Regions from separate parts of the Streptococcus suis S735 genome, predicted to be linked through region 1. Evidence: predicted binding sites of a transcription regulator. Region 1 holds the regulator's gene; each other region holds the start of a gene.

Region 1 (11,059 bases):
TTACCTGTCGATAATATTTGGTTCGTCGAATCATCATCTTGATAGCCTTAAAGGAAAGTAAGGTTAGCATACTAGCCACGAATAGACAAAAAAGGAATATCACAACCAATGGCTGTTTATACTGATTATAGACCATAATTGAACCACCAGTAAAGGCGATAAAATAGGATGCCAAAGTCACCAAATTGAGCCAGATACAAGCCACTAGCCCCAGCCAATAACGAAAGCCGAAAGGTTTATACTGACTGTCTTCATAAAATACAAGAAAAAATGATGAAAAAGAAAGCAATATCAAAAAAGAACGCCAAATCGGAACCGCTACCATACCAACACCTCCAAGTCCATTCTAGCATATTTACGAATAGGTGCAAAGAAAAAAGAGGTTGCCCTCTTTATTTCCGTTTCCGTGCAATCAGATGAATCGGTGTCCCTTCAAATACAAAGGCCTTGCGGATTTGATTTTCCAAGAAACGCATATAGGAGAAGTGCATGAGCTCTTCTTCGTTGACAAAGACCACAAAGGTCGGTGGTTTGGTCGCAACCTGAGTCGCATAGAAAATCTTGAGGCGTTTGCCCTTGTCGGTCGGTGTTGGGTTGATGGCAATGGCGTCCATGATAACATCGTTGAGAACAGCCGACGGAATACGGGTATTCTGGCTCTCACTGATGGCCTTAATCATCTCAGGCAACTTATGCAAGCGTTGTTTGGTCAAGGCTGACACAAAGATAATCGGTGCGTAAGACAAGTATTGGAACTGGTCACGAATATCGTCTTCCCACTGCTTCATGGTATGGTTGTCTTTTTCAAGCGTATCCCACTTGTTGACTACGATAATCATTCCCTTACCAGCTTCATGGGCAAAGCCTGCGATGCGTTTGTCATACTCACGGATACCTTCTTCGGCATTGATAACCATCAATATGACATCCGAGCGTTCAATGGCACGCATGGCACGCATAACAGAGTATTTCTCGGTATTTTCATAGACCTTACCAGACTTGCGCATCCCTGCGGTATCAATCATGGTAAATTCTTGACCTTCTGGGTCTGTAAAGTGCGTATCAATAGCATCACGAGTCGTTCCAGCAACAGGCGACGCAATCACGCGCTCTTCACCCAAAATAGCGTTAATCAAACTTGATTTACCAACGTTTGGACGACCAATCAAGCTGAACTTGATAATATCTGGATTTTCTTCTGCTTCCTGAGCTGGTAGGTTTTCAATGATAGCGTCCAAGACATCCCCTGTTCCGATACCGTGTACAGAAGATACTGGATAAGGATCGCCAAGACCGAGTGAATAGAAATCGTAGATGTCATTACGCATTTCAGGGTTATCTACTTTATTGACAACCAAAATAACTGGTTTGTTTGTCTTATAAAGGATACGCGATACATACTCGTCAGCATCCGTCACACCTTCCTTGCCTGATACGACAAAGACGATAACATCCGCTTCATCCATGGCAATCTCAGCCTGATGCTTGATTTGCTCCATGAAAGGTGCATCCACATCATCAATACCACCTGTATCAATCAGGGAAAACTTACGGTTGAGCCACTCACCAGTAGCATAAATACGGTCGCGGGTCACACCTTCAACGTCTTCTACAATAGAAATGCGTTCCCCCGCAATACGGTTAAATAGTGTTGATTTACCAACGTTGGGACGGCCAACGATGGCGATAGTTGGTAGAGCCATAGCTCCTCCTCTTCTAGTTTACAATAATTTATTCTTTTCTAAGATAGACTTTGTTTCTGGTTGTTCAGCCTGACCAAACTGGGCAACCATACGCTCAGACCAGGATTCTGTCTGACGGGCACCTGCATAGGCTGTCTGAACTTGGTCGTAGGCTTGGATTACTTCCACGCCTTGCTCCACATATTCTTCCTGAAAGACAATGGCTTCGCTTTCCAAACGTGGTTTAACAGGATGGTTTTGGGCTGGTCGACCCAAGGCAATACAGAAAATGGGATAGGTATAATCTGGCAAGTTGAACAGCTCTGCTATTGCCATGGCCTTATGGCGAATCATACCGATAAAGACCCCGCCGTAGCCCAGACTTTCAGCTGCCAAGAGGGCGTTTTGCCCTGCTAGGCTCGCATCAACAGAAGAAATCAGGAGATTCTCTGTTCCTTTGGCATCAAAGTCTGAACCATGGAGTTGAGCCGCCTTGCTGGCACGATTATGGTCGCCCACAAAAACCAGAATAGCCTGAGCCTGTAAAATAGCTGGCTGGGGCACCAGGTCATAGAGTGCCTTTTTTTCTTCTCCGACTGCACCACAATGATGGAATAAGACTGGAAATTCTTCCAGCTAGATGCAGCTCGCCCAGCTGATATAATAGCTTGCAAATGTTCCACCTCAATGGGCTCTTCCGTAAAACGACGGACGGAAGTATGATTCAGCATCAAATCAATGGTTTCATTCATCGGCGGTTATTTCCTTTCAAATGCAAATCGCGAGCCAGATAGCGAATCCGCTCCATAACCCGTTGGGCCTGCCAGGTCTCATCACCAGACTTGCCAGATGCAAAATGCCGTTCCAACTCATCAAAGGAGAAATTGGAAGTAAAGAAGGTTGGCAGATTTTCCTGCATGCGGTATTGAAGAATGACCTGTAAAACATCGTCGCGCACCCACGGACTATGTTGCTCCGCTCCGATATCATCTAGTACCAAGACCTGAGCCAGCTTGATTTCATCAATCCGCTCCTTGACAGAGCCATCTTTGATGGCATTTTTTATATCGACAACAAAGGTCGGATAATGCAGAATGGTGGTCGAGAGGTGGCGATTGGTTGATAGGCGATGGGCCATGTAAGCCATCAAAAAACTCTTCCCAATTCCAAAATCACCATATAGATACAAACCTTTATAGTGTTCGCCGACCTGTTCAACAAAAGCATCAATGGCATCATAGACCTCTATACGATTACTGTCTGTGAAATCTAAATCAGCGATAGTAACTTTTTTGAGAGCCTGAGGCATATTGATGAGCTGAATGCGGTTCTTAATAGCTTCCAAACGACGGTATTCGACCAATTCCTCTGTTTCAAGATAGGACACATCTGCATAGCCCTCATTCATAACCAAAACAGGTTGATAGCCTTTTGCAATATAAGTCTCATCTTGTTTGACAAAAAGGTCACGCTGACTGATATATTCCAAAAACTTAGAAATGGAGAGGGTGATTTCCTGCTGAGTCAAACCTTCTTTTTTGATAAAAGCAGCGACTTCAGGATCACTCACTATCTCCTGATAGAGTTGCTGATAAGATTTTGAACTTGGATTGGTTGCCTGCGACAACCTGTCTTGAACTGATTTCATCAGCTACCTCCCTTACTTTCGTTTTCTAACATTCGTTTCCTAAGCGCTTCCATTCTTGCCTGAGCTTCAGGACTGTTATCCATGACAACCTCTTCCTTACTCCACTCAGGCACATTGCTTTTCTGTGGCTGGCTCGACTTGGTAACAGCTTGACCTGTCTTTAACTCTCTTAGATAAAGAACAGCTGCCTCTGCACTGCCAATTCCCTTGTAGGAAAAATCATTGCCCAGCTTCATAGCGTATTTTTCATTTAGATTGGCTGAGTCCACCTTGTTAAAGGTATAGAGGACCAAGACATTGATAACTTCGTCAAGCAGACCCAAATTGGCCAAATCCGTCAAGCATTTTCGTTCTGTTCCTGTCACCGCTGCCTTCCGTTGCTCCTTGATAAAGGACAGGAAGGTTAGGCTGGATTTTGATTTCGCTTCACGAACAATGGCTTGTTCTTGGGCAGTGAGGTTGGCGCTTTCTGTTGGCAATGACTGACGTGACTGCTGCAAGCGTTTGGTCGAGATCATCTGTCCAATAGCTGTTGCTTTAGCCTGCCGATAGGTTTCCAACCAGGTCCAACCTGCCTGCTCTGCTATGTAACTAAGCGCAATAATATCCTCAGCTTCATCCTGAAAAAGAAGCTTATCTTTAGCCATTAATGCCTTGAAGGCAGACCAGTCAAAATCATGTTTCGGTTCAAAAACAACTGGAGCCTGCCCATCCATGGTAAAGACCTGAGAAAATGTTTTTGAAATATTTTGTTCTTGATTGGGTTGGTGAACAAGCAGATTCTCCATACTTGACTCCCCAATCTTCCTTGCCAACAAGTTCTTATACAAGGGTTTCGCTAGAAAACTTTTTACGGTCAGAGGGGCTTGTAGCGCCAAACCTGTTAATTCATCTGCACGATAGAGTTCTAGGAGCCCCATGGCAGTCAGAACATCCAGAGCCTTCTCCAAACGATTCATCCCAAAATCCATGTGATTGAGAATGACAGTCCATTTGTAACGTCCTTGCCCTTGATCGGCAAAACTATAAAAGTAATAATAAAGCGCTAATGCATCAAAACCGATAATCGGCTGGTAGCATTTGCTAAGACTGACAATATCAGGTGTAAACGGGCTGATTTTTATATAGGCAAATAAATCATTTGGTTTCATCTTTTTTTCCCGGTTTTACCTTACTTCCTTTGGAGATCATCTGCTTAAGCAAATTTTCTAGCTCTCCAACATCTTTGAAAGAACGATAAACCGATGCAAAACGCACATAAGTGATTTCATCCAATTCGACCAATTCTTCCATTACCAAATTCCCAATGACATCGGATTCTATTTCACTATCACCTTGTGCTCGAACCTTCTGTTCAATCCGATTCACCACTTCATCAATATCATCGGTTGACACAGGGCGCTTTTGAGCAGAACGAATAATCCCATTGAAAATCTTTTCACGTGAAAACTGCTCTCTAGTTCCGTCTTTTTTCACAACGACTAGAGTTTTCTCTTCAATCCGTTCATAGGTGGTAAAACGTTGACCACATTGGTCGCAGGAACGACGACGACGGATGGTATTGCCATCTTCAGCCTGACGACTATCAATGACACTTGATTTCAAACTCTGACATTTTGGACAACGCATACTCTTTCTCCTACATAAACTTTATCACTTCAGTATAGCATAAAAATGACAAAAATAAAAGAAAGCGAGAATTACTCACTTTCTACCAATAATTCATCTTGCTTCTTCAATCGACTGGCAACCCATTCACGAACCAAGCGATAGACAACCGCAAAAATTGGGGTAAAGAAGACCATACCAAGTAGGCCAAACAAATTACCACCAATCAGGGCTGCAGCCAGGGTAAAGAGGGTCGGAAGACCAACTGATTGACCAACCACGCGCGGGTAAATCACATTTCCTTCTATCAGCTGAATAATCTGGAAAAGGGCGATAGACCAGAGTGCCAAGAGCGGATTTTGTACCGCCACAAAGAGAGCACTAATCAAACACGCTGAAAAGGGACCGATATAAGGTACAAATGATAGGACCCCAGCCAAAATACCAGCCATGCTGGCATAAGGAATTCCTGAGAGCGAATAACTAACAAAGACAAGTGTCCCAATGATACATGCCTCAACAATCTGACTCATCAAGAATCGGTCATAGGTATCAACAATAACTTCTCCAATATAGTTCACTACTCTGACAGCCTTCTCTGGCAAGGTAGCCTGCAAGAACTTTCTCGTCATCGCCTGCAAGTGTTCCTTGCTCCCTAAAATCGCTAGAGTGAAGAAGAAAGCCATTATCAACGTCATAGTGTTCGAAAAAATCCCCGTCACATTGGACACCAAGCCAGATAAAATCGGTGTGACCAAACTTGAAATAAGTGTTAAATTCTTCACCTGATCCAAAAAGCTGGCAATCTGGTCTCCGATTTGTCCCGACAAAAGACCATTTGATTCAAGAAAATTAGTCAGGGCATTTACCGATTTTGGAATGGCTGTGCTGCTAACCGAAACCAGTTCTGAAACAGTCGTCACCAATGTAGGAAGAACAATCACTACCAGTCCTGTCACAATTAAAGCAAATCCAATTAATACTCCAACAATTGCCAAAGACCGCTTGGATTTCTTTAAAAAAGAAATTTTTTCAAACTGATCTTCTAATTTTTTCATGGGAACATTGAGAATAAAGGCAAAAATAGCTCCAATAAAAAGCGAATTCATACTGCCCAATAATTGTTGAATAGCCCCATAAATACTAGACCAGTTGAGAACAGCTAATAATGTCGCTCCAGATAAGAGTATCAATATGACTTTTTCTTTAAATGATGTATTCATAACTTTTCCATTCTTACTTATTGGCTATTATTTTATCACACGCTTATAGAAAAAGAAAGAGGGAAAGCTTCCCTCCTCTCTACTCTAAATCAATCGCGCATGGCATATCCGACACCACGAACTGTTTTTATATATGAATCTTGATGTGGCAAATCCAGTTTACCACGTAGATAGCGAATATATACATCGACGACATTGGTCTCAGAAGCCGCTTCATATTTCCAAACACGCTCAAGAAGTTGTTCTCGACTAACAGGCTCTGGGCTATTCATTAAGGTTGCCAGCAGATCATACTCTCGGCGGGTCAAATTAATCAATTCATCACCTCGAGTCACTGTTCGATTTTGAAAATCAACCTTCAAATCACGATAGGCCGCATGCATGTGAACCTGTTTACAGTTATTGTCAATAAAGTCACGACCACGAAAAATCGCAGAGATTTGCTCCACTAAATCACTAATGACAAAGGGCTTCACCACGTAGGAAACAGCATAAGAGAGGACTTCTTCCCCATATTGACTAACTTCTGTCGGCTCAACTACCACAATCATGACCGTGGCTGGTTTTATCGCTAACAGTTCTGTAGCCAATTCCTTGCTGGACATGTCTGAAAGCTGAAAACTCATCAGAATCAAGTCAAAATCCGTTTCATGTGCCAAGGACATAGCCTCTTTCCCTGTCGATGCATAATCAACAAGATAGTCTTTTTTTTGCAATTCCATGGAAACAAAATGCGAGAGATTGCGTTCTTTACCAGCAATCAAAATTTTCTTAGCCATTGTCCATCCTTTTCTATTCTTTCAAATGGTGTAGGAATCGTATTATGACTAGAAAGAAGGGCGCTTCCACGCCCATCTTTTCTATTTTGATTCGCTATACCAGTCGTAATGGAAGATTCCTTCTTTATCTTTACGGTTATAAGTGTGAGCACCAAAGTAGTCACGTTGTGCTTGAATCAAGTTCGCTGGCAAGTTTTCAGCACGGTAGCTATCGAAGTAGGTAATAGCTGCTGAGAATGTTGGTACAGGAACTCCTGCTTGAACTGCCAAGGCAACAACATCGCGAACTGCCTGTTGATACTTAGCTGTTACATCAAGGAAGTACTCATCCAAGAGCAAGTTTGCCAAGTCTTCATCACGTCCGTAGGCATCCGTAATCTTTTGCAAGAAGCGAGCGCGGATGATACAACCTGCACGCCAGATTTTTGCGATTTCACCAAATGGCAAGTTCCAGTTGTTTTCTTTTGATGCTACGCGCAACTGTGCAAAACCTTGTGCATAAGACATGATTTTTGAGAAGTACAATGCTTGACGGATTTTTTCTACCAATTCAGCCTTGTCGCCTTCGTATGCAAACGGAGCTGGTTTTGGAAGGACCTTGCTTGCTGCCACACGCTCATCTTTGTAGGTTGAGATATAACGAGCAAAGACGGATTCTGTAATCAATGACAATGGCACACCCAAGTCAAGTGACGATTGGCTAGTCCATTTACCAGTACCCTTGTTACCAGCAGCGTCCATGATGTAGTTAACAATTGGTCCATCTTGACCTTGGTCATCCTTGCGTTTCAAGATGTCCGCTGTGATTTCAATCAAGTAACTATCCAATTCGCCTTGGTTCCAGTCAGTGAAGATGTCAGCCATTTCATCCACTGACAAGCCAAGCAAGTGCTGCATCAAATCATATGACTCCGCAATCAATTGCATGTCACCATACTCGATACCGTTGTGTACCATTTTTACGTAGTGACCAGCTCCATCTGGACCGATATAAGTCACACATGGTGCTCCATCTTCTGGTGCTTTTGCTGAAATTTCTTCCAAGACATCTGCCACCAATTCGTAAGCTTCTTTTTGACCACCAGGCATGATAGATGGACCTTCAAGGGCTCCTTTTTCACCACCAGATACACCTGTACCGATGAAGTTAATACCTGAGTTTGCCAATTCTTTTGAACGACGGATAGTGTCTTCGTAGAAAGTATTACCACCATCGATCAAGATGTCACCTTCATCCAAGTGCGGCAAGAGCGCTTGAATGGTTGCATCTGTACCAGGACCAGCTTGAACCATAAGCATGATGCGACGTGGTTTTTCGATAGATGCCACAAAGCTTTCCACATCGTAACTTGGTACCAAGTTTTTACCTGGGTTGCTTGCAACAACATCTTCTGTTTTATCAGCAGAGCGGTTGTAAATAGCTACTGAATAGCCACGTGATTCAACGTTAAGCGCAAGGTTGCGGCCCATAACGGCCATCCCTACAACACCAAAATTTGCTTTAGTCATTTGTTTACTCCTCTAATTTGTATCTCTTTTATTATACACTGAAAGCTTAAAATTGACAAGAATTTTCAGATAATTTAACTATCTTGCCAATCTGAGTTAGTCCTCATCTCCAAATAACCCTTGTAATTGGGCAAAAGGACTATTGGCTTCTTTTTTCTCTTGAGCTTTTTGTTGAAAATCTTCTTCAGTCATTAAAGCCCAAGCTTTACCAGATGGTAGTTCCTGTCCAGCTTCTTCTTCAGGTGTCAAGACTTTGATTGGTATAGCCAGTAAAATATTATCTGCTACACTCTCATCAAGGACAATGTGGTCATCTTCTACTACCAGTACCATATCCTCATCAATCAAATCTTGTTCTTTAAGAACTGCTTCATTGGCAACAAAGAGTTCATTGACGTTTTGGACCTCATGCAAAACAACTGGTTGCAGAGAACGACTGGATGCCAAGGTAATATCATAAGTCATCTGATAGTCCAAGAAAAAGAAGCCTGATTCAAAACGGACATTTCCAGTGACTTGGACTGGCGACAAGCCTAGAACTTCACCATTTCGAGCTTGCAATTCTTCCTGTAAATCCAAGGTTTTATCAAAGAAGATGCCATCTAGATTTTTCTGAATATCGTAAATATGAAACATTGTATTCCCCTATTCAGCTAGTTCTGTGATGTAGTTATAGACTTCTTGTCCAGCAACTGCACCATTTCCTACTGCCGTTGCAATCTGACGAAGTTGATTTTGACGAATATCACCGATGGCATAAATGCCTGATTGGGTCGTTTCCATCTTTTCATTAGTGATAACCCAACCAGCTTCGTCTGTAATTCCTAGGTCCGCAACTGTATCAGTCATCGGATCCAGACCGACATAGATAAAGACACCACCGAAGTCCAGTTCGCTGACTTCCTCTGTTTTCACATTTTTGATAACCACGCTTTGTACACGTAAGTCATCGCCCTTGATTTCTTCGACTACGCTATCCCAGATGAAGTTAATTTTTTCATTGGCAAAAGCACGGTCTTGGATGACTTTTTGAGCACGAAGCTGATCACGGCGGTGAACAATTGTCACAGACTCCGCAAACTGTGTTAAGAAGAGAGCTTCTTCGACCGCAGAATCTCCACCACCGACAACCAAGAGTTTTTGTCCACGGAAGAAGGCACCGTCACAGACTGCACAATATGAGACACCACGGCTATTGTAAGTATCCTCACCTGGAATACCTAACAAACGGTGTTTTGCCCCCATGGCTAGAACGACTGTCTTTGTCTCCAAAACACCATCCTCAGTAATCACTTTCTTAATTTGTCCTTCTTCCTCAATACGGACTAGGGTGCCAAAAATATGGTCCACACCGAATTTTTCCAAGGGTTCAAACATTTTTTCAGCCAAGGCTGGACCTGAAATATGGTCATAGCCTGGATAGTTTTCAATTTCCGCGGTATTGTTCATCTGACCACCATAAATACCACGTTCCAAAAGAGCTACCTTTAAATTGCTACGCCCTGCATAAAGAGCTGCAGTCATCCCCGCAGGACCCGCACCAATTACAACTGTATCGTACATATACTTTTTCCTTCTACGCTTTAAACATTAATAAGATTCCCACTACTCCAAAGGCTGCAATGGGAATTGTCATCACATTAATCATCAACAAATCAAACAAGAAATCTTGTCGTTCTTGCAAGGTTTTATCCACACCCTTTGTCGCACGCCAGATAAACCAGACCAGACTAGAAGTGATAATCAACAAGGAAGCTATTAGCAATCCTTGTAAATAAAAACTTAGAATGTTTTGTAACATCTTTTTCCTCGATTACTTTAAAAGGTTTGACGCTTGGCTTTACGTTCTGCACGACCCTTTGCACGCGCTTCAACTCGCTTGGTCTTGCGACGTTTTTCATCAACAGCCCATTGAATTTTCTTCTTGTAGCCTGGTTTGACTTTTTTCTTTTTCTTCTTGACCAAGCCAATCATTTCCAAATCTAGTTTTTCACGAGATTTTTCACGGTTAGCACGGCGGTCACGGTCGTAGGTATCGACAAATTCGCCATTTTTCATTTCTTTTGGCAAGAATTTGATATTGAGTTTTTCTAGCTCTCGAATATCTGCATCATCGCTTGGCTGATAAAGGGTAATGGCAATGCCTGATAAACCATTACGACCTGTGCGCCCCACACGGTGAACAAAGAAGGAAAGATCCTGTGGAATGGCATCATTGATGACATGACTGACGCCCTCAATATCAATCCCACGTGCTGCTAAATCCGTTGCAACAATGTACTGATAGTCCAAGTTCTTCACCTGGTTCATCATCCGCTTGCGCTCACGTGGAGGAATATCCCCATGAATCTTTGCGACACGAAGACCGTTCGCAGTCAAATAGCTATGCAATTCATCTGCACGTGTCTTTGTATTGACAAAAATCATGGCCAAGTAAGGTTGCATGAGCTTGGTTACTTCCAAGATTTGAGCATTACGGTCACGCCCCTTGGTTGAAATCAGCCAGTTTTCAATGGTATCCGAAATGACCGTATGGGTCTTGATTTGTTCCATGACTGGATTGGACAAGTATTTTTTCAAAAACGGTTGGAGTTTCTGCGGAATGGTCGC
Region 2 (11,059 bases), 470 kb from region 1:
TGGAAACAGTTGCTCGATCCGCTAATGTAAGAGAAGATAAACCTGGTCCAAAAAATTCGACAAACTTCCCAACTACATTTTCCTGACGTAGAAGTTGAGTGACCTTAAGCGCCAAATCCGTTGCAGTGGCAACCTTAGGCAATTGCCCATCTAGGCGAACACCAATCACCTCAGGAACGGGAAAATAAGATGCTTCACCCAACATTGCAGCTTCCGCCTCAATACCACCTACACCCCAACCAAGTACACCAATACCATTAATCATGGTCGTATGACTGTCTGTACCAAACATAGAATCTGGATAAAGCAAACCATCCTTGTTGATAATAACATCGCTTAGAAATTCAATGTTTACCTGATGGATAATTCCTGTTGCTGGAGGCACAGCGCGATAATTTTCAAAGGAATTCTCTGCCCATTTCAGAAATTCATAGCGTTCATTATTTCTTTCGAACTCTAAGGCAATATTTTTCTCCAGAGCATCTTCAGTCCCAAAAAAATCAACTTGAACAGAGTGGTCGATGACTAAATCCACTGGAATTTCTGGGTTAATCAATTCAGGGTTTCCACCTGCTTTCACCACCGCATCACGCATGGAGGCTAAATCTACCACAACAGGAACACCTGTAAAATCTTGCAAAATAACACGACTAGGTTTAAAAGGAATTTCCCCTTTAGGAGAGGCAGCCTGATAATGAAGCAACTCCATTATGTGATTTTTTGTAACATCCACACCATCTTCTTTTCTTAAAAGACTCTCTAATAAAATACGAATAGTATAGGGAAGTGAATGAATATCCACTTTTTCTTCCATTGAAATCGACTCCAATGCATAATATGAATATTCTTCCCCTTTATAAAACAAGCGCTTTCTCTGTGTTTTTTCCATATTTTATAACCTCTTTCGACATTATTGAATAGTATAGTACAAAAGGTAATATATATTCAATACATGTATAACCATAAATGTTATATTTTGTAACATCGTTTATTTCCTTCAAAATATTATGACATTTGTAAAAAAGCTGATTTATACTTTACCGAGAGATTGTTAGGGTTATCAAACTAAATAGAAACAGCTATGTAAACGCTATTTTTCGACTTGGCAGCATTGGACGGATGTACAATATATGGTGTCTTATGAAAATATTGTGCACTATATTTTGTGATTTTAAATAAACTTCCTTCTTGACTTTAACCTTAAAATCTTGTATCCTAGATTGGTAACAAAATTGGGATTTTTTATTAATCCCTCATGGACAAAGGAGAAATTGAATGGTAACGATCTATTCAAAAAATGATTGTGTACAGTGTAAAATGACCAAGAAATTCTTGGACCAACATAGTGTAGATTATAAAGAAATCAATCTAGATGAACAGCCTGAATTTATCGATCACGTACAAGGTCTCGGTTTCTCAGCTGCACCTGTTATCGAAACTGAAAATGATGTTTTCTCAGGTTTTCAACCAGGAAAACTAAAAGCCTTGGTTTAACTCCCTACTGTTTATAGAAAGAGATTGCGACTATGAGTTTAAAAGAGCTAGGCGATGTGTCCTACTTCCGTTTAAATAACGAAATCAACCGTCCTGTCAATGGACAAATTCCTCTCCACAAGGACCAAGAAGCGGTTAAGGCCTTCTTTACAGAAAACGTCCTCCCAAATACCAAGCAATTTGATAGTATTTTAGACAAGATTGCTTATCTATTAGAAGAAAATTACCTCGAAAAAGAGTTTTTGGACCAATACAGTCCAGAATTTATCATCAAAATCGATCAATTCTTGAAAGACCAAAATTTCCGCTTCAAGTCTTTCATGGCTGCTTACAAGTTCTACAACCAGTATGCCCTTAAAACCAACGACGGGGCTTACTACTTGGAAAGTATGGAAGATCGCGTTCTCTTCAACGCCTTGTATTTTGCTGAGGGCGACGAAGAATTAGCACTAAACCTGGCCAACGAAATGATTCATCTTCGTTACCAGCCAGCAACACCGTCTTTCCTCAACGCAGGCCGTGCCCGTCGTGGTGAGTTGGTATCGTGTTTCCTCATTCAAGTCACTGACGATATGAACTCGATCGGACGTTCTATCAACTCTGCTCTGCAATTGTCCCGTATCGGTGGTGGTGTTGGTATTTCCCTTAGCAACTTGCGTGAGGCAGGTGCTCCAATCAAGGGCTATGAGGGGGCAGCTTCTGGGGTTGTTCCTGTTATGAAACTCTTCGAAGACAGCTTCTCCTATTCTAACCAGCTTGGGCAACGCCAAGGGGCTGGTGTCGTTTATCTTGATGTTTTCCACCCAGATATTATTTCCTTCCTTTCGACTAAGAAAGAAAATGCCGATGAGAAAGTTCGCGTGAAGACCTTATCACTCGGTATTACTGTTCCTGATAAATTCTACGAATTGGCACGTAAAAACGAAGATATGTACCTCTTCAGCCCATACTCAGTTGAGTTGGAATACGGTGTCCCTTATAGCTACCTTGACATCACAGAAAAATACGACGAGTTGGTAGCAAACCCACGTATCCGTAAGACAAAAATCAAGGCACGTGACTTGGAAACAGAAATTTCCAAACTCCAACAAGAGTCTGGCTATCCATACGTTATCAACATCGATACAGCTAACCGTAGCAACCCTGTTGACGGCAAGATTATCATGTCAAACCTCTGTTCGGAAATCCTTCAAGTTCAAACACCAAGCATTCTTAATGATTCGCAAGAATACTTGAGCATGGGTACTGATGTTTCATGTAACCTCGGTTCAACCAATATCGTTAACTTGATGAAGTCGCCTGATTTTGGACGTTCTGTCCGTACCATGACTCGTGCTTTGACTTATGTCACAGATCATTCACACATTTCAGCTGTACCATCTATTGAAGCAGGAAACAGTCAAGCGCATTCAATCGGTCTTGGAGCTATGGGACTTCATTCTTACTTGGCTCAGAACTTGATTGATTACGGTTCAAAAACTGCTGTAGAATTTACCAACATCTACTTCATGCTCCTCAACTACTGGACTTTGGTAGAATCAAATAACATTGCCCGTGAACGCAAGGCAACCTTCCATAATTTTGACAAATCAAAATACGCAGACGGCACTTATTTCGATAAATACGTGACCGGAGACTACCAACCACAATCTGACCGTGTCAAAGAACTATTTGAAGGAATTTTCATTCCAAGTGGACAAGATTGGGCGGAGCTTCGTGAAAAGGTAATGGCAGATGGTCTCTATCATCAAAACCGTCTAGCTGTTGCACCTAACGGTTCTATCTCTTATATCAACGACGTTTCTGCTTCAATTCACCCAATCACACAACGGATTGAAGAACGCCAAGAGAAGAAAATCGGTAAAATCTACTATCCAGCAGCTGGCTTGACAACAGAAACCATTCCATTCTATAAATCTGCCTACGATATGGATATGCGCAAGGTCATTGATGTCTATGCTGCCGCAACAGAACACGTTGACCAAGGTTTGTCCCTCACCCTCTTCCTCCGCAGCGAGCTCCCAAAAGAACTCTATGAATGGAAAAAAGAGAACAAACAAACTACACGTGACCTCTCTATCCTTCGTAACTACGCCTTCAACAAAGGTATCAAGTCTATCTACTACATCCGTACCTTTACCGATGACGGCGAAGAAGTCGGCGCAAACCAATGTGAAAGTTGTGTAATCTGATTTACAGACTAAAATAAAGCTATTCAATATTTCTGGAGGTTTTTTATGTTTGGATTTGGTAAAACAAAACAAGAAAATAAAAAATTAAAAAGAGAAAATAACGTACTAAAAAAAGCTTATTCACAAACTAAAAAAGAAAATAATAAGCTCAAAAAAACGAGCGACCGACTAGCTGCGGATGGATTACGCCACGGTAGTCCTGAAGCAGGAAAATACTTAGTCGGAAAACGCAAAAAATAATTATTGATAAAACGAAAGAAAGTAATATGGAAACCTACTACAAAGCCATAAACTGGAACGCCATTGAGGATGTTATTGACAAGTCAACTTGGGAAAAGTTGACTGAGCAATTCTGGCTCGATACACGTATTCCTTTATCAAACGACTTGGATGACTGGCGTAAACTTACTGCTGAAGAAAAAGACCTGGTTGGTAAGGTCTTTGGCGGATTGACCCTCTTGGATACCCTTCAATCTGAAACAGGTGTCCAAGCCCTCCGCAATGACATTCGCACACCCCATGAAGAAGCTGTTTACAACAATATTCAATTCATGGAGTCTGTTCACGCCAAATCTTACTCTTCTATCTTCTCAACCTTGAATACCAAGTCTGAGATTGAAGACATCTTTGAATGGACCAACAGCAACGAATATTTGCAACGCAAGGCAAAGATTATCAATGAAATCTACGAAACAGGTACACCACTTGAAAAGAAAGTAGCCAGCGTATTCCTTGAAACCTTCCTCTTCTACTCTGGTTTCTTCACGCCACTCTACTACCTTGGGAATAACAAACTGGCCAACGTTGCAGAAATCATCAAACTGATTATCCGTGACGAATCTGTGCACGGTACCTACATTGGCTACAAGTTCCAGCTTGGTTTCAATGAATTATCAGAGGAAGAACAGGACAAACTTCGCGACTGGATGTACGACCTGCTCTACCAACTTTACGAAAATGAAGAGGGCTATACACGCTCCCTCTATGATGCAGTTGGCTGGACTGAGGAAGTCTTGACTTTCCTTCGTTACAACGCCAACAAAGCCCTCATGAACTTGGGACAAGATCCACTCTTCCCAGATTCAGCAGATGATGTCAACCCAATCATCATGAACGGTATCTCAACCGGTACATCTAACCACGACTTCTTCTCCCAAGTCGGTAACGGCTATCTTCTTGGTGAAGTGGAAGCTATGACAGATGATGATTATTTATATGGGTTGTAGATCTTAGGAAAAATATCATTTCTATTTTTCCGTTTTATAGTCATTTTGTTTATCTTTGACGTGAGGCTGGGCAAAAAGCCCAGCGCCACTTCTTAGAGTTCGTGTCAACATCTCAGCGCAGTGGTTGATTGGCGGATTTGTTCGTGTTTTACACTCTAAATCCAACCTAATCAACTGTGCGGCACTCCAGTACTGTCTGCGGCTCATTGCCTAGTACTAAAAGACTATAGAAATCTGTTGAGTTTAAAATCGTATATAATGTTAATATATCATCTCGATGAGATTGGCATAAAAATAGGAATTCTCCCACCAGTTAAGGGAAAATTCCTATTTTTTGTATATATTAGGCGATTCAAGGAGGGTTTCAGTGAGCTCTCAATCAGAATATTCTACTTCGTTCTGCTCCTCTTCCTAAGAAGTAAAATTTGACTTAACTTAGAATGTAGAATCTTTCCAATGAACTGTGCAATCTAAAACCTGTTGTCGTCCCACTTGGTTTCCGCCCTCAATCTGATTGATCAGCATCCTTGTTGCCTGACACCCTTCTTCAAAGGCGGGTTGAACAATGGTAGAGATAGTAGGGGATGAAAAATTTGTCCATTCAGTATTGTCAAACCCCAAAAGACCAACCTGAGGAAAGTCATATTTAAGTTCTTTCATAGCATTAAAAACTAAAGGTAACGCCCAGCAATTCGGAACGAATACTAGGGTCTTTTCCTGAGGATTTACCACCCCTTGAAGAAAACATTTAATTTCCTCTATGTCCGTATTTTCATCTGCAATTGTTAAATCTTGATAACTTTGTTTACAATCTAACAGAGCATCCATAAACCCTGTAGCTCGTTCAATCCGTGTACTTAAGCGACTAATGTCAGCTGTAATAAGAATAAATTTTTGATAACCATTTTCTACACATAGTTGAGTTGCATCATAGACAGCATCATAATTATTTGTCTTAATCCAACTGGTACGGTGTTCGTAAAGCTGACTATCAAAGAAAACCATATGCTTTTTCTTATCCTCAATAATGCGCGAATATTTTCTAAAATGCGATGTCGGCTGAATAATAAAACCATCTACACCCAACATCAGCATACTCTCAATATACTTATCTTCGCTTTCTTGATTGTAATTGCTGTTTCCGATGATAACTTGATAGCCACTCTTATGCGCTTCTTCTTCTATACCTTTGACAATTTGATTGGAAAATGTATTTGTAATATCACCAATCAATACTCCAATCAACTTAGTATTTTTTGAATTTAGGCTCCGCGCAACAACGCTGGGTTTATAGTCTGTTTCGCGAATGACTCTCTCAATTCTTTCGCGTGTCTCTTTGGACATCTTTTCATATTTACCATTTAAGTAAAAGGAAACTGTTGTTTTTGAAGTCTGAGCCAGTTCTGCAATATCTTTGATGGTAAACTTCTCTGACACCTTACCGATACCTCCTTTAGTTACTTTATTCTATCATACTATCCGTACTTTATCAGTTATTTTGCACAGAAATGACTGTATTTTTTTCTGTCCCTTCTAATTTTTGAGTCGGACAACTTGTCTCTTATCCCTATCCACTACTAAGCACTTACCTCTCAACTTATAACCAGCCACTTGAAGCAATTTCTCTCCCTTACATATATCATTATCAGAAACCACTAACAGAATATTCAGTCCCTTTCCTTGACAGCTAAAAGCCAAACCGCTTTCTATCAAATGATAGTCTGTTTGGTAAACTGGCAATTGCTTGACACGAATTGCTTCATCTGCTAATAGAGTAAATGTAACTAATCTATCTTGAAAACTCTCTTTTTTGACCAGTTTATTGGTCTCTACTAGTTGGTTGTATCGAGGAGAACGCACGGTTTTCTGGATTTCAAAATCCTTTTGACTATATAGCCGAAGATCATTTAACCGCTCTTCTCCAATCTTGACTCTTTCATCTAAAATCAATTGACTGATCAACTCATGCTGGCCTGAGCAATCAACGCTATCCACTATCAGCAATAAATCGCCTCCAACCATAAGGAGCTGTCGTTTATGCCAGTAAGGCAAGCCTTGGCTGGTCTGAGCCTGATAAATGCCCTGCATCCAATGACAGTGTTCAAAACCCTTATAACTGTGACTAATAAACTGAGGATACGTGTCATATTCCCATGAACCCTTTATCTGCCCTGGAGCATTGTCATCAAGGATACAAGTGCTGTGAGCCCAAGCGCTTTTAAGCAAGTAGCGCTCCTCGCATTCACGGTAGCTGAAACGACCGCTGTCAATTACGATTGGTTGTCCTTTGTGGTAAAAGCACAAGCTATTTTGGTCAGAGTGGCTGTGGGCACTTCCCATGGGACCGGCCTTGAAACATAAATAGCTGTCCACTTCTTTGACAATACTGTGACCGGATTCAGAAAAATGCTGTCCCCCTGACGAGCTGGATTGAGCGGTCAAGTGTTCAAATATGCGCAAGCCATTTTCTCCGACCAAGAAGAGAACGCCTAAATCTAGCTTGGAATTATCTACTAGGTAGGTGCCATCTTCAAAGAAAATCGCAGTCATCTGTAAGATGTCAGAAGTACAATGAACATCGCTATCGCCAAGAGCCACACTTTTGCCATCTGGCCCCGTCATCTGTAAGACATAGTCTGCCATTTTTTTCAAAATAGATGTCCACTGTTTTCGATAATCTGGCAAGCTGAAAGCTAGTCCTAGCAAGAGTTTATAAACTTCCACATGGTAGAGAAAAGACTGCTCAAACTGAGTTCCATCTTCCAATATCTGAGTTTGAATTTGCTCTTCGATTTCCTGACGAGCAAAATGGTGAAGCTCTACTAAATCCACCTGATCGCCGATATAAGCATGGGCCAAGAGCATTGCGCCAGTCTGGAAAATTCCCCAATTACTCAACGTATCTTTGGCACGGTAATGACTGTGAAGGTAAGATAATTGTTTTTGAATGGATACTAACAGTTGGCTACGCTCAGCTTCACTTAGTCCGCCCCAATCAATTAAAAATGGGAGAATATTGAGCCAGCTTAGACAGCGGATAGCCGTATCTAAGGTGCGACTGCTCGTTCTTTTAGGATACCAATCTGTCACTTGTTCTATCCAACTAAAGATAAACCGTTTAACCTGCTCCATGTAGCGCGAATCTTTTTCAACCAGATAGGCCAAAACTAATTTCCACAAGTATTCCTGCCGATTGAGCATAAAGGTCCATTCCTCATCCCCATGGCAGTCGGCTGTCCAGTCAAGAGGAGCAAGATGATACCCGACTGAACAAGGTTCCATATCCCAATTGTCTTCAAAGATAAAAATATCATTTAATAAATTTTGACAAGAAAGGAGAAGCTCTTTATAAGCTGCATCTTGTTGATTGAGAATATAGGTTTTGACCGACTCTGCTGACTGATTGGCTACTATTTTGCCGAATATTGTTTGCATAACAAGTCCTTTCTCTATCGCTTCTCCAAAAGAAGAGAGGCTGGGCAAAGCCCAGATCCACTCCTCAAAGTTCATATCAATATCTCAGCGCAGTGATTGATTGGCTTTAACAGTTCAGTGGACTGCTAAAGGTTGGAGATAGGAGTTCCAAAACAAATTTCAGCAATTCGTATTTCATACTCCGAATCTGATCTAATCAACTATGCGGGGGTGGGAGTGAAACAGTCTGGGGATAGACTGTTTCAGCTCAACAACTAGAAATAAAGACTTGTTGACGAACTCTTTTTTGACTAGTCGAGTTCTTTCCCGCTCCCCCTTCACCCACGAATTTCATTTAGGAGTGCGATCTGCGACACTTGAAATCCACCACTGCCCCCAAGGTTAGCAAACCTAAGAAACCAAGACCTAAACTTGCTTCTTCTCCTGTCTGGGGCAGACGGGGCTTACTCGACTTTGTTTTTTCGGCAGCATGATGAACCACTTGTTTCACCTCTGGACTTGGTTGGTTTTCCTTGAGTTGTTTTTCTTCTTTTTCTGTTTTTTCGACACTTCCAGTTTGTTTATCAGAACCTTCTGGCATAGTAACCTTCCAGACAGTGGATGGATAAGCCGCAGTTGGCTCCATCTCAACAGTCAGACTAGAACCTGCCTTTGTCAACTCAATGCCATTCTTTACGGTTCGGGTAGACGGATTGTAAAAGGCGATGCGATAGCCACCTTCGACTTTCTGAATGGTATACAAACCGGAATCTGTTAAGGTAATATCATCTGTCAGCTTGTAGGCTGTATCCGTGTATTTCACAACGCCCCAGACATTCTGTTCTTGGTCGTATACCACTTGCAAATCCCTGTCTTGATGAAGCAATTTCACACTAGCAGCCACCTGATTCACTTTTTCCATAGATTGGTTTGGAACAAGGACGTAAGCATAGTTACTTGAAGTCTGTGCATGTTCATGCCATAGGCTAACAAAGGAATTGCTCACTTCTTCTTTCGACTGGTTGTAGTTGATGTCACTCCATTTGCCAGTTCACTGGTCTAATTTGGCATAGGTCGGCAGTTGGTTCAAGAAGACGTAACCGATGGACTGGTTGTCCTTGCCATTGGTCATGTAAAAGGATTGAGTCTTATCTGTCACTACTTCTTTGGACAAATCAACTGGCTGGCCATTTATGTAATAGCTATATTTTTCTCCGGTCAAGAGTTTACGATTTTCAATCGTTGTCACGGCGCCTTGAGCAGATTGATGCTGTATATCAGTACCTAGGAAAACAATCTTATTTCCCAGAACAATCCAAGCCTTACGAGCAGTCAGACTATTGTTCCAGTTGTTGAAATTCATTGCAATCGTCGCTAAGCGGTTGCCTAACTGGCTTGCTCCAACAAAGTCACTTGCAAGAGTTACCTCGCCACTGCCATCTTCTCGTTTGTCCTTGGTCGTTGTCGTTCCCGGTAAGCGATACGGGTCAACTGTTGCCCAGTAGTGGTTACTGTAATGACTCAAATCATCATTGTAGAGGTAAACCATGCCATCTGCTGTATACCAACCCTTGCGGTTTTCATTGTTCATATCTTCATAGTTTTGAGTTTTAGAAGAGTACATAGACAAGGCAAAGGTAAAGCCTTCTTGAGCGCTTCGATAAACAAACTTATCCATATTGTTGAAGGCTGCAATATAATCTTTATCTACTTCAGCAGGGATTTGATTATCAGCTAAAAGCTTGTTGACCAAATCAATATCCTTATAGGATTTGAGGCTGCGGTAGCTGTCATAGAAGGTATCAGAGGTCAGCTGTGCCTTAACAAAGGAGAGAAGTTTGTTTTTTTGCTCAGGCTGAGCCGATTCTGCAATGCGGACCAAAGACCTTAAAATCTCCATAGCCTGAACATGTGATTCACCAGTTGCCCGACTGATGGAACGACCGCGGGTCATATCCATCAGTTCACCGCGAACCAATATTGGCATAAAGGCTTTTTCAATCCATTCATAAAGAATGTTGGTCTGTTCTTCCTTGAGGGCAAACTCCGTTGGCTGAATAACCGGTAGTAACTGTGAAAAACCTTCAATAAGGACATTTCCATACGCCCCTGTGTAGGCAACATTGGTGTGGTCGATAAAGGAGCCATCCTTGTAGAAGCCCTCTCCCTTATCTACAAATTTCATTATCGTTGTCAAACCTTGTGCACCAGCCCTCACACGGTCAGCATCTTCGCGAAGAGCACCTTCCAAGATGGCCACCTTGCTCAAATCCGTCTGATTACCGCCAACTGCTGGGACTGGATTGGTCAATGTTTTACGGATAGTGGTTGGATCTGGTACAAATTTTGAAATCGGTTTGGTATAGGTTAGAATCTCCTCCTGACTAAAGTAGGGATGCATGTAGATCAAGGTGTTGACAACCGCACGCGGAGTTCCAATTTCATAATCCCACCAATTCCCATCAATTGACTTATTTTCATTATAAACATTGGTGTAAAGCCAGTTCATTCCTTTTCTGACCAAATCGATAAGTGAGCGGTCGTGGTAATAGGCTGAGTCTGGATTCTCAACTACTTGAGCCATCTGCTCCAAGCGGCGATAGACCGTTGTCAGATGGCTGGATTTACTAAAGTCAATATCGTTGAAAATCGTTTTGCCCTGATTTGTTGGTTCAACCCATTTTTTAAGAGAAGAAGCTACGCCGGCATCTAAACGCCCTAGAAAGGCTTTCA
Region 3 (11,059 bases), 380 kb from region 1:
TCCTCAATATCCACAGTATCAGGATAGTAAGCCGTAATCGCAATCATATCCGACTGCTCCACCTCGGGATAGAGTTCGCCGAAACAGTCTTCCTGTCCCACATAGTCAGCCGAGTCGCTAATGGCCACCCCCTGACTGCCCGTTTCAATCATGAGATTTGAAACTGCTTCTTCTGCATCACGATGCACGTGAATCGTTAATTCTTGCCATGAGTTCATGTTTGTTTTCCTTTTCTTTTCTATCGTCAATCACTGTATTATTGTACCGATTTCTAGCCCATTTTACAAGTTAATATTACGCGATGGAGCCCTAATAATACTTTTTCGAAAATTTTCTAATCGCACTGCGAATAAACATGTGTAGGAAAGTTTGAAACGGTGGTTCCAAGTTTCTGAACGGAGGTGATGCCCATGAAAGTGGACAGCAAATCTGCTAGAAAGGCTAGCCCATGCCAGATGGATAAGTAAACTTACTCATCTGGCAACGACAAATCCTATAAGATTTGTCTAGGGCACGCACTAGCTCGAGTTTTGAAAAATATCGTTTCAAAACTCTCACGTCGGAAATCTCTGGATTTATATTTATCAGGTCTGCTTGTTGAAAGGCTGAGCTTGATAATCGTCATCATTTTAGCTATTCGAGATAAAAAATAACCGTCAGCAAACTTTGACACAGTTCTGACGGTTATTTAATCTAACGAACTGAACCACCGTTTAGCGGTCCTACTGGGCGTTGAGCTGGAACTCAACGCCTTTTCTATTTTTATAATAGCAAAAATTTCGCCTGCAGTCAAGCAAGAGAGAAAACAGAATGTCAAATAGAATCTATTACCCTCAATTCTATACCCACTGCACCATACTGTTCTAATTGTTCTCGCGAATAATAAACTTCCATATCTTCTGGTTTCGCCTCTCTGATACTGCTTTGCGTATACCCACAAGACAATAAATCCAGTTCTTTGTATAACTGAGCAAAATTATCAAATATGTGAAGCTCTAATACTTGCACCTCGATCGTTTGCGTCTGATTTTCTGTACAATAAAAACGGATGCGATCTCCAATTTGTATATGCTTGCGCTTCTCGTCATAAAGTCGTAGCTCAATGGTCTTCTGACCAGACTTCATCATTTCAAAAGGTTTTGGAGCCAGTAACATTTCATGAACCATCTCAATACCTCGGATATGGGTAAAATTCCCCTTCTACCAAGTCTGCTTTGCCTTTTTCAAAAGCCTCTCCATCCCAAGAAATCGCAAATTCTTGGGCTTCTGGGTCCGCCAAAAAGTCCATGAGATCATCTAGGCCTTGGTCTGCGGTGTCCTTGAGAAAGCTTGCGAAATAGGTCAGAAATTCTGCTGAAAAGCCCTTCTTGGCGTCAAATGGCAGAGCGACCAGATAGTCTTCCTCGTCAAAGCGAGACTTGTCCTGGTTGTAGAAAAGGACATACTCCTCTAGGAAAATATCCTCAGAAGACGCATTGCCTTCGTCGTCCACCGTTTCAATCTCAGCCGCATTTTGTGCTTCCAAGATAAAAGCCAACTCAATAGCATGATTTTTCTTGTCCCAGTTGAGCTCGTAATCATAAGTAAAATGTTTGTCCAGTGCCGCTTCCAGCACATCTAAAAAGCCATGTTTTGCCATTCTATTTCCTCTTTTCTATAAATTCCAATAAATTTATTTCTCGACCGTATTTGACGGAAGCCCGCTCATCTTTCTCCAAAATGGACTTGGTTAAATCTAGTTGATTTACCGCTGCTAAGGCTACAGCATAGTGAATAACATCTGCTAATTCTTCTGCCAAACGAGCAGAGCTGTCGTCTTCGCTATCCATCATCTTGCGGCCTGCACGTTGATTCAGTAGCTCTGCTACTTCACCGATTTCTTCCACTAATTTCATAAAGAGACTTTGCTCTGGAACTGTCGTCCCATAGTGGTCACGCAAGTATTCTTCCAAAACACTCACTGTCAACTCCGTCATCTTCGTTTCTCTCCAAATCCTAAAATTGTAGTATAATGATTATACCATAAATGCACTGAAAGGAAGCCTATGCCAGCCAATCTCGCCCTTCGTATGCGACCCAAATCCATTGATGAGGTAATCGGTCAGGAACACCTGGTCGGTCCTGGAAAGATTATCCGTCGCATGATCGATGCCAATATGCTGTCGTCCATGATTCTCTACGGTCCGCCAGGGATTGGCAAGACCTCTATCGCCTCTGCCATTGCTGGCACAACCAAGTATGCCTTTCGGACCTTTAATGCCACGACCGACAACCAAAAACGCCTGCAGGAAATCGCTGAAGAGGCTAAGTTTTCTGGCGGTCTGGTTCTCCTGCTCGATGAAATCCACCGCCTTAACAAGACCAAGCAGGATTTCCTGCTCCCTCTTTTGGAAAATGGCAATATCATCATGATTGGAGCAACGACGGAAAATCCATTTTTCTCTATTTTACCCGCCATTCGCAGTCGAGTGCAGATTTTTGAATTACAACCTTTGCAAACCAGCCATATCCGACAGGCCTTGGAGTTGGCTTTGACAGACAGCGAACGTGGTTTTGACTTCCCTATTACCATTGAGCCTGAGGCTCTGGATTTTCTGGCAAATGCGACCAACGGTGACCTTCGTGCCGCCTACAATTCGCTAGAACTAGCTGTACTTTCGACCAAGGAATGTGACGACGGTAGCCGCCACATTGATCTGGACGCCGTGGAAAATAGCCTGCAAAAGTCCTACATCAGCATGGACAAGAACGGCGATGCCCACTACGACATCCTCTCCGCCCTGCAAAAATCCATTCGGGGTAGCGATGTCAATGCCAGCCTCCACTACGCCGCTCGTTTGATTGAGGCCGAAGATCTGCCTAGTCTGGCTCGTCGCTTGACGGTCATTGCCTACGAAGACATCGGCTTGGCCAATCCAGAGGCTCAGATTCATACGGTGACGGCCCTTAAAGCCGCCCAGAAAATTGGCTTTCCAGAAGCACGGATTTTGATTGCCAATGTGGTAGTCGATTTGGCTCTTTCTCCCAAGTCCAATTCTGCCTATCTGGCTATGGATGCAGCTCTGGCTGATTTGCGAAAGAACGGTCATCTGCCCATTCCAAATCACCTGCGAGACGGTCATTATGCTGGTAGTAAGGAGCTGGGAAATGCCATTGGTTACCAGTATCCCCATGCCTATCCTGAGAAATGGGTGGACCAACAATACCTGCCTGATAAGTTACTTCATGCGGACTACTTCACTGCCAATGACACCGGCAAATATGAGCGTGCCTTGGGCATGACACAAGAAAAGATAAAAAATTTGAAAAAAAATAGACGCCAAAATCCTTGATAGAACTGGTTTTTTGGCACATACATTTTGACACCGCTTACATTTTTGCCATTTTTCTCTTGATTTTTCAAAAAAAAGTGGTATTATTAAATCATAAATAAGAACTGCTGTGGTATACGAATTCATACCTATGTGTTGACCGACTATTTTTGTATTACTAGGGAGACAAAGATCCTCTAACAGTATGCAAGCTGGCACACCCAGAAGCAACTAAGTTAGAAACGCGTCACCCACCTGCTTTTAGCGTGCGGGATCAATACAATCCATGGATAACCGGTACCAATACAGCATTTTTATTTTTTACCTTCCTTAGCTCAGCTGGCAGAGCAGCGGACTCTTAATCCGTGGGTCGTAGGTTCGATCCCTACAGGGAGGATTGGTTGATATGAGGAAAGTCTTGATTTATCAAGGCTTTTTCTCGTTTTTTTGAGTGAATTTGGTCAAAATTTGGTCAAAAAGAACCTTTTCACATTGTGAAGGGCTATTTTTTTAACTTATCCCACAGGACAACTCGTTTTTCCTGTAATGATTTCTGTACATCGATGATGCGTTGATTCGATGAGCCTCGAAATTGCAGCATAAGATTGCGCTTGGTACGGTCATAACGGCCGTCAACTAGAATATCTAAATAGGATAGTAACTCTAACTTATCCGGAGTTTCTAACATCATTTCTTCCCATGTGTAGCCTGTCCAAGACCAAATGTCCTTTTCTGGCAGTTCTTTCCGAATTCGCTTTACGAGTGGGAGGACCGTGCCCGTGTTCAGAAAAGGCTCGCCACCCAAGAGAGTTAGGCCCTGTACATAGGGCTGGGCCAAGTCTGCTAAAATGCGGTCTTCAAGCTCCTTGGTATAGGGAATCCCAGCTTTAAAAGACCAGGTTGCAACATTGTAGCAGCCCTCACAGTGAAACAGACAGCCACTAACATATAGAGAGCAACGGACTCCTTCTCCATCCACAAAGTTAAAGGCTTTGTAGTCCATTATTCGCCCTTGGCTAAGTTCCTCGCTCTTCCATTCTTGTGGTTTAGGATTATTCATTTCAAATACCTGAGCATAAGCAAATGAAATCTGATCGTTTGGATGAATTCCGTTTTACCAGTACACAGACTGTTTTTATCCATAAATGGTACTTCCAATGCTTTAGCTCGGATTGATCCCAGCAAGCTTAGTGCGGAACCAATCTCAATTCCTTTCCTGTTTTGATTCAGCAGTTTGTCACTCCCATTAATCCTCAATCCAGTATCTTTCTACTCCGTCTCGAACATCTTCCAAAACGCCACCACAAGCCACAATCGTGCAACGGCTGGCTTGATTGTCTGTCAAGCAAGTCACAAGGACCTTGGAAATATTTTTGGTTGCGGCTTCCTGCAAACCAAGTCGCAGCTGGTCCTTGGCATAGCCCTTTCCTCGCTCGGTTGGGCGAATGGAATATCCGATATGACCGCCTTTATTGAGCAGGAAATCGTTGAGCCGTAGGCGTAGACTGAGAAAACCAAGGGCTCGACCAGTCTGGTCAAATGACACATATTGAATGGAAGGAACAAAACCGTCTGGCAGATTGAGACCTGTCTCATAGTCTTTGTTTCTAAAAATCCATTCTTCAAAGTCGACATCTTTAGAGATAAAGCCTCCGTCCATAGCTGAGCCTGCTTTTTCAAATTCTGCCAGCATCTCCAAAATCGTTTCCTTATCCGCTATAGTCGGTCTTCTTAATTCCATTTTAGTCTCCATATTGTCTTTTGAAAAATTCACTGATGATGTCTATATCCAGTCCCAAGTCCTGCACAATTTCTGCCTTGTGGAAATCGTCATAGTTGTCCTTACCGCTCCAAACAAAAGAATTGGTCACAATCTGATAGTCCTTATCTGACTCGGCTGCTCTGCCATTGACCACAAAACCCTCACTGCCCGGGACAATGCCCCACATCTGAGGGTGGAGACCTGTCTGTATACTGGAGAGCAAGTCTCTGCCCTTGATACGAACTAAGAGTACTCGCTTGGAAAAGGGCAAGACCTTGACCAAGTCCGAATAAAAGATTGGTCCCGCCGACAAGGAAGCCCGAATACCGAAGCCGTTGATGACCGCTCCATCCACCTGCAAACCTAGTTGACTCGCCTGTTCAAATAAAGCCTGACAAATAACAGGGGCCAGAGTTGATAACCCTTGACGAATGCTGTCTCGCTCTCCGTCTAGTGCCTGAGGTAAAATCGCTATCGGTTGGGAAAAAACTGCGTCACGTTCTGATTTCATCTGGTCGATAATAGCCTTGACCGCCCTGTCTTCTTGGGTCAGTTTCTCCACCTCAATCAAGTCATAAGCCAGGACCTCGTGCCGTCCGTCTGCATAACACCGCAGGGATAGATGACCGATAAATCTGCCATATTGCCCAGCCTGGCAAATACTGACGCTCCCTACTTGAGTTGGCTCTTTCAAGATTGTATGAGTATGCCCACCTAAAATCACGTTGAGTTCAGGGAAATCCTTGGCCAAATGCACATCCTCATCGTATCCTAGATGACTGAGTAAGACCATATGAGCCTGTGGATCCTTGGCAAGAACCTGATCCACCACTCTTCGTAGAGCTTGTTTATGGCCTTCAAAAATCACATTCTCCGACGGTGACGCAACCTCCTGGGTTTCCAAGGTAGTCAAACCGAGGACATAGAGGGGGTTCCCATTCATATCAAATTCAAGGACATCCTCAAGCAGCACCAATTCATCAGCCACCTCCACATCCCGATAGCGGAGATTGGAGGACACAATTGGAAACTGAGCATAGTCATCCAAGCGACTAAGCAACTCATCTCCGTGGTCAAACTCATGATTGCCCAAGGTCATAGCCTGACAACCAATTTGATTCATCAGCTCGATTTCCTTGACTCCTCGGTACATATTGAAAAAGATATTACCCGAAAAGAGATCGCCGCTGTCAAAGACAAAGGTCGGAATACCTTTTTGCTCATTTCGAGCTCGAATATCCGCAATCAGCTGGGCTTTCTTTGGAAAATTCTCCATGTAGGAATGCATATCATTGGTATGGAGAATACTAATATCTGTATAGTCCATACTATTTTTTCTTGTTTTTTGCTTGTTTGAGCAATTCCTGCACACGCGCTTTTTTATCCTGCTTCACATTAGAATTCTTCTCATGATAGCGTGTCACCAGGGCCTTGCCCTTATCGTCTAATTGATATTTTCCCATTCTTTTCACCTCATTTTCATTTTTGAACCTGTGTTCATTTATAACAAACTTCCACAGCTACCTGGAACTGTGGAAGTCCTATCTTGTTTATTTATGATTTACAAACTTGACCCGTTCATGTGTTTCACACGCGCTGAGATTTCCTTGTGACGGCCTTTTACCATCGGACGGGCCTGCGGATTTCCTAGATATCCACAAGTTCGTTTAACAACATCCACCGACTTAGGATCGCTATTCCCGCAATTTGGGCACTTGAAACCACGCTCTGTTGGCTCAAAATCACCTTCAAAATCGCAGGCGTAACAATGGTCAATCGGAGTATTGGTTCCCAAGTAACCAACACGGTCATAGGCATAGTCCCAAACAGCTTCCAAAGCCTTTGGATTTTGTTGCAGTACAGGGTATTCACAGTAATGGATAAATCCACCACTAGCACCTACAGCAGGATAAATTTTCTCAAAATCCAGTTTTTCAAACGGTGTTGGATTTTTGCGTACATCATAGTGGAAACTATTAGTGTAATACTCTTTATCCGTAATGTCCTTAACGATGCCAAATTTCTCTGTATCCATACGGCAGAAGCGATCTGTCAGGCTTTCAGATGGTGTCGAATAAACTGAAAAATGATAACCATATTCATCCGACCAATCTTCAACCAAGGCTTTCATTTTCTTGATAATATCCACCGTGAAATCTTTTGCCTCTGGGTTGGTCTCCCATTCGCCACCGTAAAATACGGTTGCGACTTCATACAAACCAATGTACCCCAAAGATACGGTTGCTCGACGATTTTTAAAGACTTCATCTACTGCATCTGTCTTAGCCAAACGTTTGCCGAATGCCCCATATTGATAGAGAATTGGAGCATTGGCCGGGGTTGCCTCCTTAACCCGCTCCACGCGGTAAACCAAGGCATCCTTGGCAATGGCCATACGTTCTGCAAAGATTTCCCAAAACTTATCCTTATCTCCAGCAGACTCCATGGCAATCCGTGGCAAATTGACGGTTACGACACCCAAGTTCATCCGACCAGATGTCACATCCTGTCCATTTTCATCCTTCCAACCTTGAAGGAAAGAGCGGCAACCCATTGGCACCTTGAAGGAACCTGTCAACTCAACAATCTTGTCATAAGAAAGCATATCTGGATACATACGCTTGGTTGCACATTCAATCGCCAATTGCTTGATGTCATAGTTTGGAGAATCTGACTCCAAGTTCAAGCCACGCTTAACTGTGAAAATCAACTTAGGAAAGATAGCTGTCCGCCCTTCGCGCCCCAGACCCTTGATACGAATGTTCAAAATCGCTTTTTGAATTTCTCGCTCAAACCATGATGTCCCTAGGCCAAAACCGAGTGAGGTGAAGGGTGTTTGTCCATTGGAAGTAAAAAGGGTGTTGATTTCATACTCCAAAGACTGCATAGCGTCATAGATGTCTTTTTGCGTTTTAGCACGCGCATATTCTTCTTGCTTGTCTGCTAACACCCAATCCTCGGCGTCTTTCAAATGCTTTTGGTAGTTAAGTTCCGCATAGGGCGCCAAAACTTCATCGATACGGTCAGCTGAGCAGCCACCATATTGACTTGAGGCCACATTAGCAATGATTTGTGAAATCTGAGCCGTAGCAGTTTGAATTGATTTTGGACTTTCTACATCGGCATTTCCTATCTTGAAGCCCTGTGCCAACATCCCTTTAAAATCAATCAAACAACAGTTGGTCATTGGTGTATAAGGGCTGTAATCCAAATCATGGTAATGAATATCGCCTTTTTGGTGGGCATTGGCCACATGAGCTGGTAATAATTTGAGACCGATAGACTTTCCGACAATACCTGCTGTCAGGTCCCGTTGCGTATTGAACACATCCGCATCCTTATTAGCGTTTTCATTGACCACAGACTGGTCCTTGCTCAACAGCTTATGAATTTCAAAATTAATATCGGTAGCCTGATGACGGCGAAAATCACGGCGTGTTCGGTATTGAATATAAAGCTCCGCCAAATCATATAAATGAGCCTTTAACAATTCCTGTTCAACGACCGTTTGAATTTCGTAAATTTGAACATCTTTCTCAAATCGGCGACCAATTTCAGCCAAAACAGCTTCTAATACAATTTTTAAACCTGCCTCTGAAACAGGATGTTCTAATTCTTGGTTTGCCCGCTGAAGAGCAGAAAAAATCTTATCCTGGTCAAAGGATACTGTCCGTCCATCACGTTTCAAAACCAATAATTCTATACTCGGTAAGACATTTTCTTGCACATTCATCTGACAAACCTCCAAAATTCTTCACTTCTATTAGTGTAGCACTTCACAAAACAAAAATCAATATCTTGTGTAAAAAAATATTAAACAACCTATCCATGTACTATATATAGGTCTTAAAAATTCTATCAATTGGAAAACAACTGTGCCCAATTTCACCACTCGACAAGGATGAATTACTAGATTGAAATATGAAAACAGATTGGGCAAAGGTCTAACTTCTCTATCAGAAAACCTAAAAAACAGCCCTCTAACAGGGCTGGCTCTATGTATTGAAAATAGGCTAGGGCGGGTCACCCACCAATGTCATTAAGTTAACTAACCTATCACGTTTTGTGGTAGGTTAGTTTTTTCTATGGTACACTAAAAATAAAAGGGGAAAAGTCATGTTAGATCAGATTAAAGCTCACTTACTTGATAGTATTAACGACATCGTTTCCATCGCAAACCAGTTTGTGCTTCATCCTGAAAAAGATTTTAGTCGGAAAAGTCAGCTAACTATGGAAACCATGATTCAAGCTATACTGACCATGGGTGGTAATACCTTAGCCAAAGAGCTACTTGATTTAGATTTGCCCGTCTCTCAATCTGCCTTTGTCCAACGACGGTATCAGCTTAAACATCAAGCTTTTAAAGCCCTGTTTGCCAATATTACTTCTAAGATTCCAACATTTAAAGATCTCCCTATCTTGGCTGTTGATGGTAGTGATGTGGTTCTACCAAGAAATCGTTCTGATAAAACAACCACGTTCCAAACTGGACCACACCACACTCCTTACACTCTCATTCATATCAATGCTCTTTACAATCTTGAACAAGAGATTTATCATGACCTTCGAATTCAGAATAATCGGGAGGTTGATGAGCGTGCGGCTTTCATCGACATGATGGAGAGTTGCCCTTTTGAACAAGCTCTGGTGATAATGGATAGGGGGTATGAATCCTACAATGTCATGGCTCACTGCCAAGAAAGAAATTGGTCCTATATTATTCGTATTCGTGACGGGAATCATTCTATGAAATCAGGATTTAACCTCCCTGACACCCCTTGTTTTGATGAAGAGTTTGACCTAAACATCTGTCGCAAACAAACCAATGTCATGAAAGAACTGTATCGAGACTTCCCTAATCAGTATCATTTTTTACCTCATAATGCTTCCTTTGACCTTTTACCAAACTCTAGTCGAAAAAGTGATCCAATCAGTTTTTATGACCTTCATTTTCGGATGGTGCGTCTCGAAATCAAGCCAGGTTTCTTTGAGACTTTGGTGACAAATACGGATTATTCACCAGAAAAATTAAAAGATCTCTATGCCTACAGATGGGGCATAGAGACTAGTTTTCGTGACCTAAAATACAGTATCGGTCTGACTCATTTTCATGCAAAAAAGAAGGAAGGGATTCTCCAAGAAATCTACGCTCACTTTATCAATTTTAATGTTTGTAAATGGCTAACCTCACACGTTGCTATTAAACCATCAAAGTTAAAACAGGCTTATAAAATTTGTTTTTCAGACGCTGTTTATGCCTGTCGAAAATTTCTTAGAGAAGAACTCACTTCCTTCCAATTAGAAACCTACATTGCTAAGCATTTATCCATTATTCTACCCAATCGAACCTTCCAAAGAAAGATAAAAAGCAAGGCACCTGTAAGCTTTACTTATAGAATATCATAATAGTTAAAAAATTGGGTTAAAAATCTTCCTTTTTGTGCGCCCTAAATACAAAAACTATTCCCGTTTTGTCATCAATTGCTCAGACGGGAATAGTTTCTTTAGCTGCTTAAATGCTTAACTTAATGACATTGATTCTGACTCTTGTTTTCTGGTCCATAAAAAGTACAAATTGATGGCACAGGCCACTAAAATCACAGCAGGCCAAAGCAAATTTAACAAAGGAAGTTTACCGACATTGTAGGCAATATAGAGAGTATTCCACACTACCCCCAAGCTATAGACAATCGTCAAAATAATTTTCATAAGACACTCCAATTAAATGATAGTGCTATTATACTACAAACGACCATTGATGTCCTTAATCTGCCGTTCCATTTTCCGATAGTTTAGGAAAAATAGCAGAGCGTATACCAAGACAAAGATGAGCCAGAAAAAGAGAAGGGCCCCAAGTTTCACGGGAAACCAGCCAGCCAAAATGCCCAGCGGTGTAAAGCCTAAAACCGTGAAACCAAAATGCGTTGCCGTCATTCGTAAAAGGCTCCAATCCTGTTCAAAAATCTTGTCTGCCAGCTGAAACAAG

What was found. The regulator NrdR, encoded in region 1, represses ribonucleotide reductase genes. The targets are predictions, from matches to a motif close to ACACNATATATNGTGT.
Region 2: the regulator NrdR is predicted to act here: its motif matches at 1,122-1,137, upstream of nrdH (glutaredoxin-like protein NrdH).
Region 3: the regulator NrdR is predicted to act here: its motif matches at 8,862-8,877, upstream of nrdD (anaerobic ribonucleoside-triphosphate reductase).

The regions. Positions count from the first base shown of each region.
Region 1 is NC_018526.1:1,515,849-1,526,907, forward strand. Features, by position in the region: gene YYK_RS10500 (hypothetical protein) at 1-325, opposite strand, end outside; gene der (ribosome biogenesis GTPase Der) at 393-1,703, opposite strand; partial or broken gene YYK_RS07560 (nitroreductase family protein) at 1,722-2,347, opposite strand; gene dnaI (primosomal protein DnaI) at 2,431-3,330, opposite strand; gene YYK_RS07570 (replication initiation and membrane attachment family protein) at 3,330-4,481, opposite strand; gene nrdR (transcriptional regulator NrdR) at 4,468-4,959, opposite strand; gene YYK_RS07580 (AI-2E family transporter) at 5,031-6,161, opposite strand; gene YYK_RS07585 (response regulator transcription factor) at 6,251-6,940, opposite strand; gene gndA (NADP-dependent phosphogluconate dehydrogenase) at 7,022-8,449, opposite strand; gene YYK_RS07595 (YceD family protein) at 8,546-9,085, opposite strand; gene trxB (thioredoxin-disulfide reductase) at 9,095-10,012, opposite strand; gene YYK_RS07605 (DUF4059 family protein) at 10,026-10,250, opposite strand; gene YYK_RS07610 (DEAD/DEAH box helicase) at 10,268-11,059, opposite strand, start outside.
Region 2 is NC_018526.1:1,046,993-1,058,051, forward strand. Features, by position in the region: gene acnA (aconitate hydratase AcnA) at 1-889, opposite strand, end outside; gene nrdH (glutaredoxin-like protein NrdH) at 1,276-1,494, shown strand; gene nrdE (class 1b ribonucleoside-diphosphate reductase subunit alpha) at 1,527-3,686, shown strand; gene YYK_RS05210 (hypothetical protein) at 3,732-3,926, shown strand; gene nrdF (class 1b ribonucleoside-diphosphate reductase subunit beta) at 3,953-4,912, shown strand; gene YYK_RS05220 (LacI family DNA-binding transcriptional regulator) at 5,348-6,349, opposite strand; gene YYK_RS05225 (heparinase II/III domain-containing protein) at 6,446-8,422, opposite strand; partial or broken gene hylA (hyaluronate lyase) at 8,682-11,059, opposite strand, start outside.
Region 3 is NC_018526.1:1,900,659-1,911,717, forward strand. Features, by position in the region: gene prmA (50S ribosomal protein L11 methyltransferase) at 1-218, opposite strand, end outside; gene YYK_RS09340 (ASCH domain-containing protein) at 814-1,167, opposite strand; gene YYK_RS09345 (DUF3013 family protein) at 1,169-1,639, opposite strand; gene YYK_RS09350 (MazG nucleotide pyrophosphohydrolase domain-containing protein) at 1,641-1,976, opposite strand; gene YYK_RS09355 (replication-associated recombination protein A) at 2,046-3,332, shown strand; RNA gene ssrS (6S RNA) at 3,434-3,627, shown strand; tRNA gene YYK_RS09360 (tRNA-Lys) at 3,636-3,708, shown strand; gene nrdG (anaerobic ribonucleoside-triphosphate reductase activating protein) at 3,814-4,371, opposite strand; gene YYK_RS09375 (GNAT family N-acetyltransferase) at 4,558-5,052, opposite strand; gene YYK_RS09380 (bifunctional metallophosphatase/5'-nucleotidase) at 5,054-6,400, opposite strand; gene YYK_RS10470 (hypothetical protein) at 6,402-6,536, opposite strand; gene nrdD (anaerobic ribonucleoside-triphosphate reductase) at 6,635-8,806, opposite strand; gene YYK_RS09395 (IS4 family transposase) at 9,190-10,479, shown strand; gene YYK_RS09400 (hypothetical protein) at 10,594-10,782, opposite strand; gene YYK_RS09405 (DUF3021 domain-containing protein) at 10,816-11,059, opposite strand, start outside.